DNA from 2 places in the Paraburkholderia sp. J7 genome. Region 1 is predicted to be linked to the other one. Evidence: riboswitches for the same ligand, from Rfam matches in the RefSeq annotation. Region 1 holds a riboswitch; the other holds the start of a gene.
The links. Region 1 has a riboswitch for cobalamin ahead of cobW (cobalamin biosynthesis protein CobW). Riboswitches for the same ligand answer to the same signal wherever they lie in the genome.

Region 1 (4,210 bases):
GCGCATGGCGGCCCGTCACGACCACGTGCACGTGCGGCGCGCGCGACGCGATCACGCCGAGCACTTCGTCGAGCGGCAGGTACTCGTATTTGAGCACGGTGTTGAGCTCGTCGAGGATCACCATCGCGTACTCGCCGCTTTCGATCATGCGCTTTGCTTCGTCCCAGCCCTTGCGCGCGGTGGCGATGTCGCCGTCGCGATTCTGCGTGTTCCAGGTGTAGCCGTCGCCCATGGTCACGAAGTCGCAGTGCGCGACGCTGCCGAGAAAATCGCGTTCGGCCGTATGCAGCGCGCCCTTGATGAACTGCACGACGCCGAGCTTCATGCCGTGGCCGAGCATGCGCACGGCCATGCCGAACGCTGCCGTGCTCTTGCCCTTGCCGTTGCCAGTGTTGACGATCAGGAGGCCCTTTTCGTGCGTTGCGGCGGCCTGTTTTTTCTCGTGGCCCTCGCGGCGGCGTTGCGTCATGCGTTGGTGCGATTCGGGATCGGTTTTCATCGTCGTGAGTGGGTTTATTGCGGGGCTTTCGCTTGCGTGTTTGCCGGGTTTTGCAGCATGCCTGCGATCGCGACCGTTACGCCGTCGAGCGCCAGCTTGCCGCGCACGAGCGGACCGCCGCCCGCCGCGAGACGCGCGCAGGGCTCGCACACGCCGTCCACGCCGAATTGCGCTTGGGCAGCAGCGGAGGGCGGCGTGATCGTGGGCGTCGCGGCGATTTGCTCCCGCGTGAACGTGTACAGCGGTAGCGCATGCGCCGCACAAAACGCCTTTAGCGCGGGTTCACCGGCTTTGACGTCGAGCGTGGCCACGGAGGTTACGCTTTCGAGCGGCCACGCACCGAGCGCGGCGCGCACGGCGGCGTCGACCTGCGCAAGCGTCACGCCGCGCCGGCAGCCAATGCCGAGCGCGAGCGACGGCGCGCGCTGTGCGGGCTCCAGCGTGGTTTCGAATGTAGCTGCGCGCGTGGCGCGATTTTCGACAGGATTCACGGCGGAGGCGGAGCAAGCAAAACAGTCGTATTCCGGTCGCTGCCGGATGCGCGCTACGATAGCACACGCTTTTGCGGCTTCCCACGCCTTCCTTGACGCGCAAGCCCCCCGCGCCTACACTCGCACGCACTCTGGTGCTCGCGCGCGCGATTCATGATGCGCGCGCAGTTAAACGGGAATCAGGGAGCCATCCCGCCTCGGGCATGGCCAACCTGAACTGCACCCGCAACGGTACAACGAGCGCGGCGTTCGAACGAATGCCGCACACCGCTTCCATGCTTTACGCAGTCCAAGCCACTGTGCGAGGCGGCCGCAAGGCCACTCGCGCGGGAAGGCGAAGCGGTGTTTCGTCAGTCCGGATACCGGCCAGATACGTGGGATTCGCGCTGCGGGGATGCGGTGCCGGGTCCATGATATTCACGCGTCGGCCGGGCGAGGCCCGGGTGCGTTTCCGGTCGTTCGTCCCCTGCAGGTTTTCTGAATCGTTGCGCGTGAGTGCGTCTCCACGGATACGCGCGTGCTCGCTCGACGACACCCGACACCCGCACGAACGGCGAGCGCGACGCACCATGCCCCGCAATCCGGCCAGGCGCCGAAGGAGCACTTCATGCAAATGCGCAAGATTCCGGTCACGATCGTGACGGGTTTTCTCGGCAGCGGCAAAACCACGCTGCTGCGTCACATTCTCCAGCACGCGGGCGGTCTGCGCGTCGCGGTCATCGTCAACGAGTTCGGCGAACTCGGTATCGACGGCGAAATTCTGCGTGGCTGCGGCATTGGCTGCGACGAGAACGGCAACGAAACGGAAGGCCAGCTCTACGAACTCGCGAACGGGTGCCTGTGCTGCACCGTGCAGGAAGAGTTCTTCCCGGTGATGGAGAAACTGCTCGAACGCCGCGGCGACATCGATCATGTACTGATCGAGACCTCGGGCCTCGCGCTGCCCAAGCCGCTCGTGCAGGCGTTCAACTGGCCGTCGATTCGCAATGCGTTCACCGTCGATGCAGTCGTGACCGTGGTGGACGGCCCCGCCGCCGCGAGCGGCCAGTTCGCCGAGAACCCGCAGGCCGTGGACGCACAACGCCGCGCCGACCCGAATCTCGATCACGAATCGCCGCTGCACGAGCTGTTCGAAGACCAGCTTTCGGCCGCCGATCTCGTCATTCTCAACAAGACCGATCTGCTCGACGAAGCGGGCCAGGACGCGCTCATTGCCGAGCTGCGCGAAGAGCTGCCGCAGCAGGTGAAGATCGTGCGCGCGCAGCACGGCAAGCTCGATCTGCATACGCTGCTCGGGCTCGAAGCGGCTTCCGAAGAGAGCATTCATCTGCGGCACGACCATCACGGTTCCGCCGACGACGCCGATCATCATCATGACGAGTTCGATTCGGTCGTGGTGTCGGGCGCGGCCGCTTCGCGCGAGAGCGTGATCGAAGCGCTGCAGCAGCTCGTCGATGCACACACGATCTATCGCGTGAAGGGCTTCGCCGCGCTGCCGGGTGCACCGATGCGTCTCGTGATTCAAGGTGTAGGCCGCCGCTTCGACAGCTATTTCGACCGCCGCTGGAACGCGCAGGAAAGCGCGGCGCAGCCGCTTGCGAGCCGCTTCGTGCTGATTGGCGAAGACCTCGATGGCGCGACGCTGCAAGCGGCATTCGATACGGCGCTCGCGAACATGCAGACCGCGGGCGCGAAGTGACCGCGCTGCGCTAGACGAGGCCGCACCATGCACTTGCTGCGCACCACGCCAGGCGGTTTCGTCGACGACACGCAAGGCGTCATCCGTATCGATCAGCAGCCCGCAGAAATCGTCGTGCTCAGTTCGGCGGATACGACGCTCGCGCTGCTGGCGAGCGTCGTACCGCGCCTGCCCAAAGGTTTTCCGGGTGTGCGGCTCGCGAACGTCACGTACCTGCGCCAGAACGCATCGGTGGACTTCTACGTCGAAGACGTGTTGCAGCATGCGCGGGTGGTAGTGGTCGATCATCTGGGTGGCGAAACGTACTGGCCTTACGGCATCGAGCAGGTCGTCTCGCTCGCGCAGCGGCGCGGGCAACTGCTCGCGATGTTTTCGGGCGACTTGCAGGAAGACCCCAATCTCATCGCGAAGAGCCGCGCCGAGCCCGAGTTTTGCCGCCTGCTTTGGCGTTATCTGCGCGAAGGCGGCGCGGCGAACGCCGAATCGTTTCTGCGCGCGCTCGCGTGGCGCGCATTCGACTGGGGCAGGGAGCCTGCGCCGCCCGTCGCGCTGCCGGCCGCCGCGCTCTATTGTCCGCAGCGCGACGTCGCGACCATCGACGAATGGCGCGCGCGCTGGCAACCCGGCGCCCCGGTCGTCGCGCTGCTGTTTTACAAGGCGCATTTGCAGGCCGCGAACACGGCCGCTTTCGACGCGCTCATTACCGCGCTGCTGGCGCGCGGCATGAACCCGCTGCCGCTTGCGATCACCTCGCTCAAGGACACCTTGAGCCGCGACGTGCTCGATCAACTGGCGGCCGAGCACGATGTCTCGCTCGTGCTGAACACCACGGCGTTTGCGGCTTCGTCGCTGGACGACCCCGAACCGCTCGCGCTCGCCGGCGACGCACCCGTGCTCCAGGTGATCCTGAGCGGCGGCAACCGCGACGACTGGGTCAAGGACAATCACGGCCTGAACTCACGCGACATCGCCATGCATATCGCGCTGCCCGAGGTGGACGGCCGCGTGATCACGCGCGCGATCAGCTTCAAGGGCCTCGCGTACCACTGCAAAGAGACGCAAGTCGATGTGGTGCGCTATCAGCCCGACCTGGAACGCGTGGCTTTCGTGGCCGAACTCGCGCGCCGCTGGTGCCGTTTGCGCAGCCTGCCGAACGCGGAGAAAAAGCTCGCGCTCGTGCTCGCGAACTATCCGATGAGCGAAGGGCGCATTGGCAACGGCGTGGGGCTCGATACGCCGGCTTCGGTGGTCGGCATCCTGCGCATGCTGCGCGACGAAGGCTACCGCGTAGCCGATCTGCCCGAAGACGGCGACGCGCTCATGCGCATCCTCACACAGGGCGTAACGAACGATCCCGACACACGCGCGCTGCGCCCCGCATGGCAGAGCCTTTCGCTCGACGACTACCGCGCGCGCTTCTCGCAGTTGCCCGCCGAGGCGCAAAACGCGCTGATCGCGCGTTGGGGCGTACCGGAAGAGGACCCCACGGTGCGGCGCGGCCGCTTCATGATCGCGGGCTGG
Region 2 (4,210 bases), on a different contig from region 1:
AGATATGGCAGCACGCGCTGGAGTGGCTGCAGAATCTGGTTCCTGTGCCAGTGCTCGAACGCCAATACGTGTGCGTGATGGAAGATCCGCTCATGCCTGCGTGCTTCATCAATCACGAGCGCGGGCTCTATACGGTCGAAACGCCGATGGCAAACGAAGACCGGAGCCGCCAGGGCCGCCGGCAGGGCGAAATGCCGCTGCCTGCGAGCTATATGCGTGAGATCCGGCGCTTGCTGTACATCGAACACCTGACGGCAGGTGGCGGGCTGAGCAAGGCGACCAACCTGTTGAGCAAGGACGCCAATTACCACGAAGCGGTCTTCAGGAATATCTGGAGCCGGTGCCAGGCGGAGAACCGCCGTCCAGCCGCTGGCTCCGATCCTCAAAACGTATAAGTGACCTTCCCAAACGCCGTGCGCCCGAGCGTGTTGTACCCGTACGCGGTCACATATTGCCGGTTGAACACGTTCGCGAGCGTGGCCGAAAGCGCGAGATGCGCATTGACCTTGTACGACGCGCGCAGGCTCACCGTCGTCCACGAAGGCAGGTAGATCGTGTTGAGCTGGTCGTCGAATGTCGAGCCGTTGTACAGCAGCGAAACGCCGGTGCTGAGCGCGTGGAGCTGGAACTCGTCCCACGTGTGATCCACGCTCAGGCTCACCGTCTGGCGCGGGCGGCGATTGAGCCAGGTCTGGTCGGTCACGTCCTGCGGATTCAGAATCCCCACCGTGAGGCTCACCGGCGTGTAGTTGCCGAGCGTGCCCTTGTACGAGAGGTCGAGACCCTGAATATGCGCGCGGCCCACGTTCACAGGCAGGAAGGTCTGCGAGTTGTACGTGATGAGGTCGTGCACGCGCGTGTCGTACACCGCGGCTGTGAACGTGCCGATCGAAGTGGTCGCATCGAGCGCCGCCTCGACCGAGTCGCTGCGCTCGGGCAGCAGGTTGGGGTTCGAGTAGCCTGGATAGTACAGGTCGTTGAACGTGGGCAGACGGAACGCATTGCCATACGAAACGCGCGCCGTGTAGACCGGCGTGATCGCCCACGAGAGCGCGACGTTGCCCGTATTGACCGACTCCCCCTGCACGATCTCGTGCCGCCCCGCGAGGAACAGCGTGACGGGCCCGAGCGTCGTGGACTGATGCATCGACACGGCGGAATCGTTGCGCGCGGGCAGGCCGCCCGGCACATCCACAGGCAGAAACGCCAGTTCGCGCGTGTAGTCGTAGGCGAGCTTGGTCTCGCCGTCGAGCGGCATGCCAAAGAGCGTGTGGCCCCTTTCCTGATGCGTGAGCGACGTGGAGGTGGCAAAGCGCGTCGAGTCGATCTCGTCGGTCGGGATCGTCGGGTCGTTCGAATAGAGGAACTCACGGTCCGTGGCGTACCCCACCGACTGGTCGAACTGCGTGGTCGGCGTGATGTCGAGGTGGAACGCGAGGCCGGTCGTGAGCTGGTTGTCGCGCTGCCGGTCGTTGCCCCCTGCGTTGTCGTAGGAGAGATCGGAGCGGTGGTACAGCGCGAAGGTCGAGATCGACCAGTTGTCGTGCGCGTAGCCGAGGCGCGCGTCCAGGTTCTGCGCGTGGTAAGGGTTGCGGCCGTCTTCGTGGCCGTAGGCCCAGGGCTGCGTCGCGTCGATGCCGGCCGTGTTGTAGTCATGCAGACCCAGCGAATACGTGAGTCCGCTCAACGCGGCAAGCGGCCCGGTCGAGCCGATCGTGCCCGAGGTGCGCACCTGCGTGTCGAAGGTCTTGTTCGAGCCGCCGCCGAACGACACGGTGGTCTGGTTCGGCTGGTTCGACGCATGGCGCGTGAAGAGCTGCACGACGCCGCCCACGGCGTCCGCGCCGAACGAGGCGGCCGCGGGGCCCGAGATCACCTCCACGCGGTCGAACGAGTCCGTCGCAAGATCGCCCCATTCGGCCGTGCCGGTGGTGACGGAGCCCACGCGTATGCCGTCGATGAACACAGCCACCTGGTCCGCCGACGACCCGCGGATGCTCACGCCCGTGTACGAGCCAGGCCCGCCGGTCTGCGAGACGGTGACGCCGGGCAGCGTGGCGAGCGCCTGCGCGATGCTGGGGTCGACGGGCGAGGCGCGGTCGAGGTCGGCGCGCGTGAGCACCTGGGTGGTTGCGTAGCGCTGGTCGAACGATTGCGGCAGGTGCTGCGTGTCGCCCACGACGAGGATATTGGGCAGCGTGGTGTCGTCGGTGGTTTGCTGCTGGGCCTGGGCGGGCGATGCGTCGGCGGCATGCGCGGTTTGCCACGCACAGGCGAGCGCGGCGGAAGTCAAAACGAACTGGCGAAACTTCATGATGCGGTGGCTGGAAACAGCGCTTGTTCAGGGCTGTCCTTGCAACGGGCGGCCGCCGCACGGGCGGTGCTTGCGCATTGGGGATCCCCGCCCGCTGCGGCTGCTGGACTCGGCTGATGGCAGGTCTCCTGGCTCGCGGGTCGACGTCCGTTGCCGGCCTTCCCGGTTTCCCAGTGGCCCGCTTTGGCATGGACTCGCCGCTGACAGTTGCGGGGGCAGCCGCAGTCTTGCACTGCGTTCCCTTTTGATCCCGTCGCCGGGAACCATCAGCGCGCAAGGGTAATGGCCGCGCATTGCGCGCGTCAACCTTTGCCCGGTGCGGTGTGGCGAAAACACCCGGTTTGGTCTGCCCCCCGGCGCCACGCGTTGACCGATGGACGTGCGCTGTTATGCGGGTGTCTCACGGCACGCGATCTCGTGCCGTTGACGGAGGGGCGAGAGAGGCGCTTGCGCAAGCCCCGGTGTTCAGTGCATAAAGCACGGCCCCGAACCATTGTGATTCGGGGCCGCTTTCCAGTGTGGCTACATCACGAGGCCGAGAGCTTCACCGCCACGCCGGTCGAAGAATAAACGGGCGTGGCCTTGAAGCCATCTACAGTGACGGTCGCGAACTTGACCGACGCGCCGCTGCCGTCGATCAGGTCGATCGTGTCGCCTGCCTTCGGCGCATAGCCGTTCACGAACTTCACGTGCAGCGTGCCGCCCGCCACCGTGAGCTGGCCGCCCACGCGCAGACGTCCGCCGCCGTTGCCGTCGATGTCGAGTTCGAGCGTCGTGCTGTCGAGCTGCGTGTACTTGCCCGCTACCGTCAACGGCGCGCTCGTCGAGACGCTCACGCTGCCTCCCGAGCCCACGTACACATCGCCGTTGCCGAAGGCCGTGGCCGACGCGGCCGCGAGCACGCCGCCGCTCACCTGCGAGCCGCCCGCGTAACTGTTGTTGCCCGCGAGCGTGAGCGTGCCGCTGCCCTGCAGCGTGAGCTTGCCCGAGCCGGCAATGTCGTTGCGCCAGGTGTCGGCGGCGTTGAAGCCGCCCTGGCTTGCGTCCATTGCGACGATCACGTTGCCGTTGAATGCGCCATAACCATCGGCAGCACTAAACATGTTCAGACGGCCCCAGCCTTCGGAGTCGTCCATGACCGGATAGCCCGAGACGACTTCGGTCGTCTTCAGCACGACGCGGCGCTGGTCGGCGCTCAGATACGGGAAGCGCGTTTCGAGCAGCACCTCGGCGCCCTTGGGTACGACAGGCGGCGCTTCGGTCGATTCGATCTGGCTGAAGCCGAACGTCAAGCGGCGCGCGAATTCCGACTTGTTGGTCGCGTAGTCGGAGAAGCGGTCGTTCGCGCTCGTGCCCGAATGCGCGAAGGTCGAGAAGGTCGTGGCGCTCGTGCCGGTTGCCTGTTCGAGCGCGCTGTGCGCTTGCGCGTAGGCCGCGCTCTTGAGCGTGGCGTTCGCGGGGTCGTAGAGATTCGCGGCCGTGGCGGCCAGCGCGAACATGCGTCCGCCGATCACGTCGAGCGGCGAATGCATGCCCGCAAGAATGCGGTTCTCGCCGAGTTCGAGGCCGCGGCTCGCCATTTCCTGGTAACGCTCGGGCACGAGGTAGGCCATCGTCATCGCGTCGCGCATGGCTTCGGCTTCGTGGCCGCTGATGAAGCCGCCGTCGGTCGAAGGCGTCGTGCTGATCGCCGGCACGAGCGTGGGGTCGACCACGACGCTCGTGCTCCAGCGGAATGGCCGCGCGTATTTGTAGAAGCGCTTGGCGGGTTCGGTCGAGGCGTTGTTGCCCATTGTGTTGAGCAGGTCCACCACCTTGCCGAACGTCGCGTTGCTCGTGCTGCCCACGCCCGTGTTGTTGCCCGAGTCGTTGTAGAGCGTGGTGGTTGCGTCCGCG

Region 2: linked by a shared signal. The riboswitch ahead of U5A58_RS04640 (TonB-dependent receptor domain-containing protein) and the one ahead of cobW (cobalamin biosynthesis protein CobW) in region 1 are both predicted to bind cobalamin.

Annotation. Positions count from the first base shown of each region.
Region 1 covers NZ_CAJMYZ010000005.1:111,802-116,011, forward strand. Annotated here, with positions in the region: gene cobO (cob(I)yrinic acid a,c-diamide adenosyltransferase) at 1-499, opposite strand, end outside; gene U5A58_RS09935 (cobalamin biosynthesis protein) at 514-939, opposite strand; cobalamin riboswitch at 1,106-1,376, shown strand; gene cobW (cobalamin biosynthesis protein CobW) at 1,598-2,689, shown strand; gene cobN (cobaltochelatase subunit CobN) at 2,717-4,210, shown strand, end outside.
Region 2 covers NZ_CAJMYZ010000002.1:333,523-337,732, forward strand. Annotated here, with positions in the region: gene U5A58_RS04635 (hypothetical protein) at 1-395, shown strand, start outside; gene U5A58_RS04640 (TonB-dependent receptor domain-containing protein) at 383-2,314, opposite strand; cobalamin riboswitch at 2,415-2,597, opposite strand; gene U5A58_RS04645 (acid phosphatase) at 2,842-4,210, opposite strand, start outside.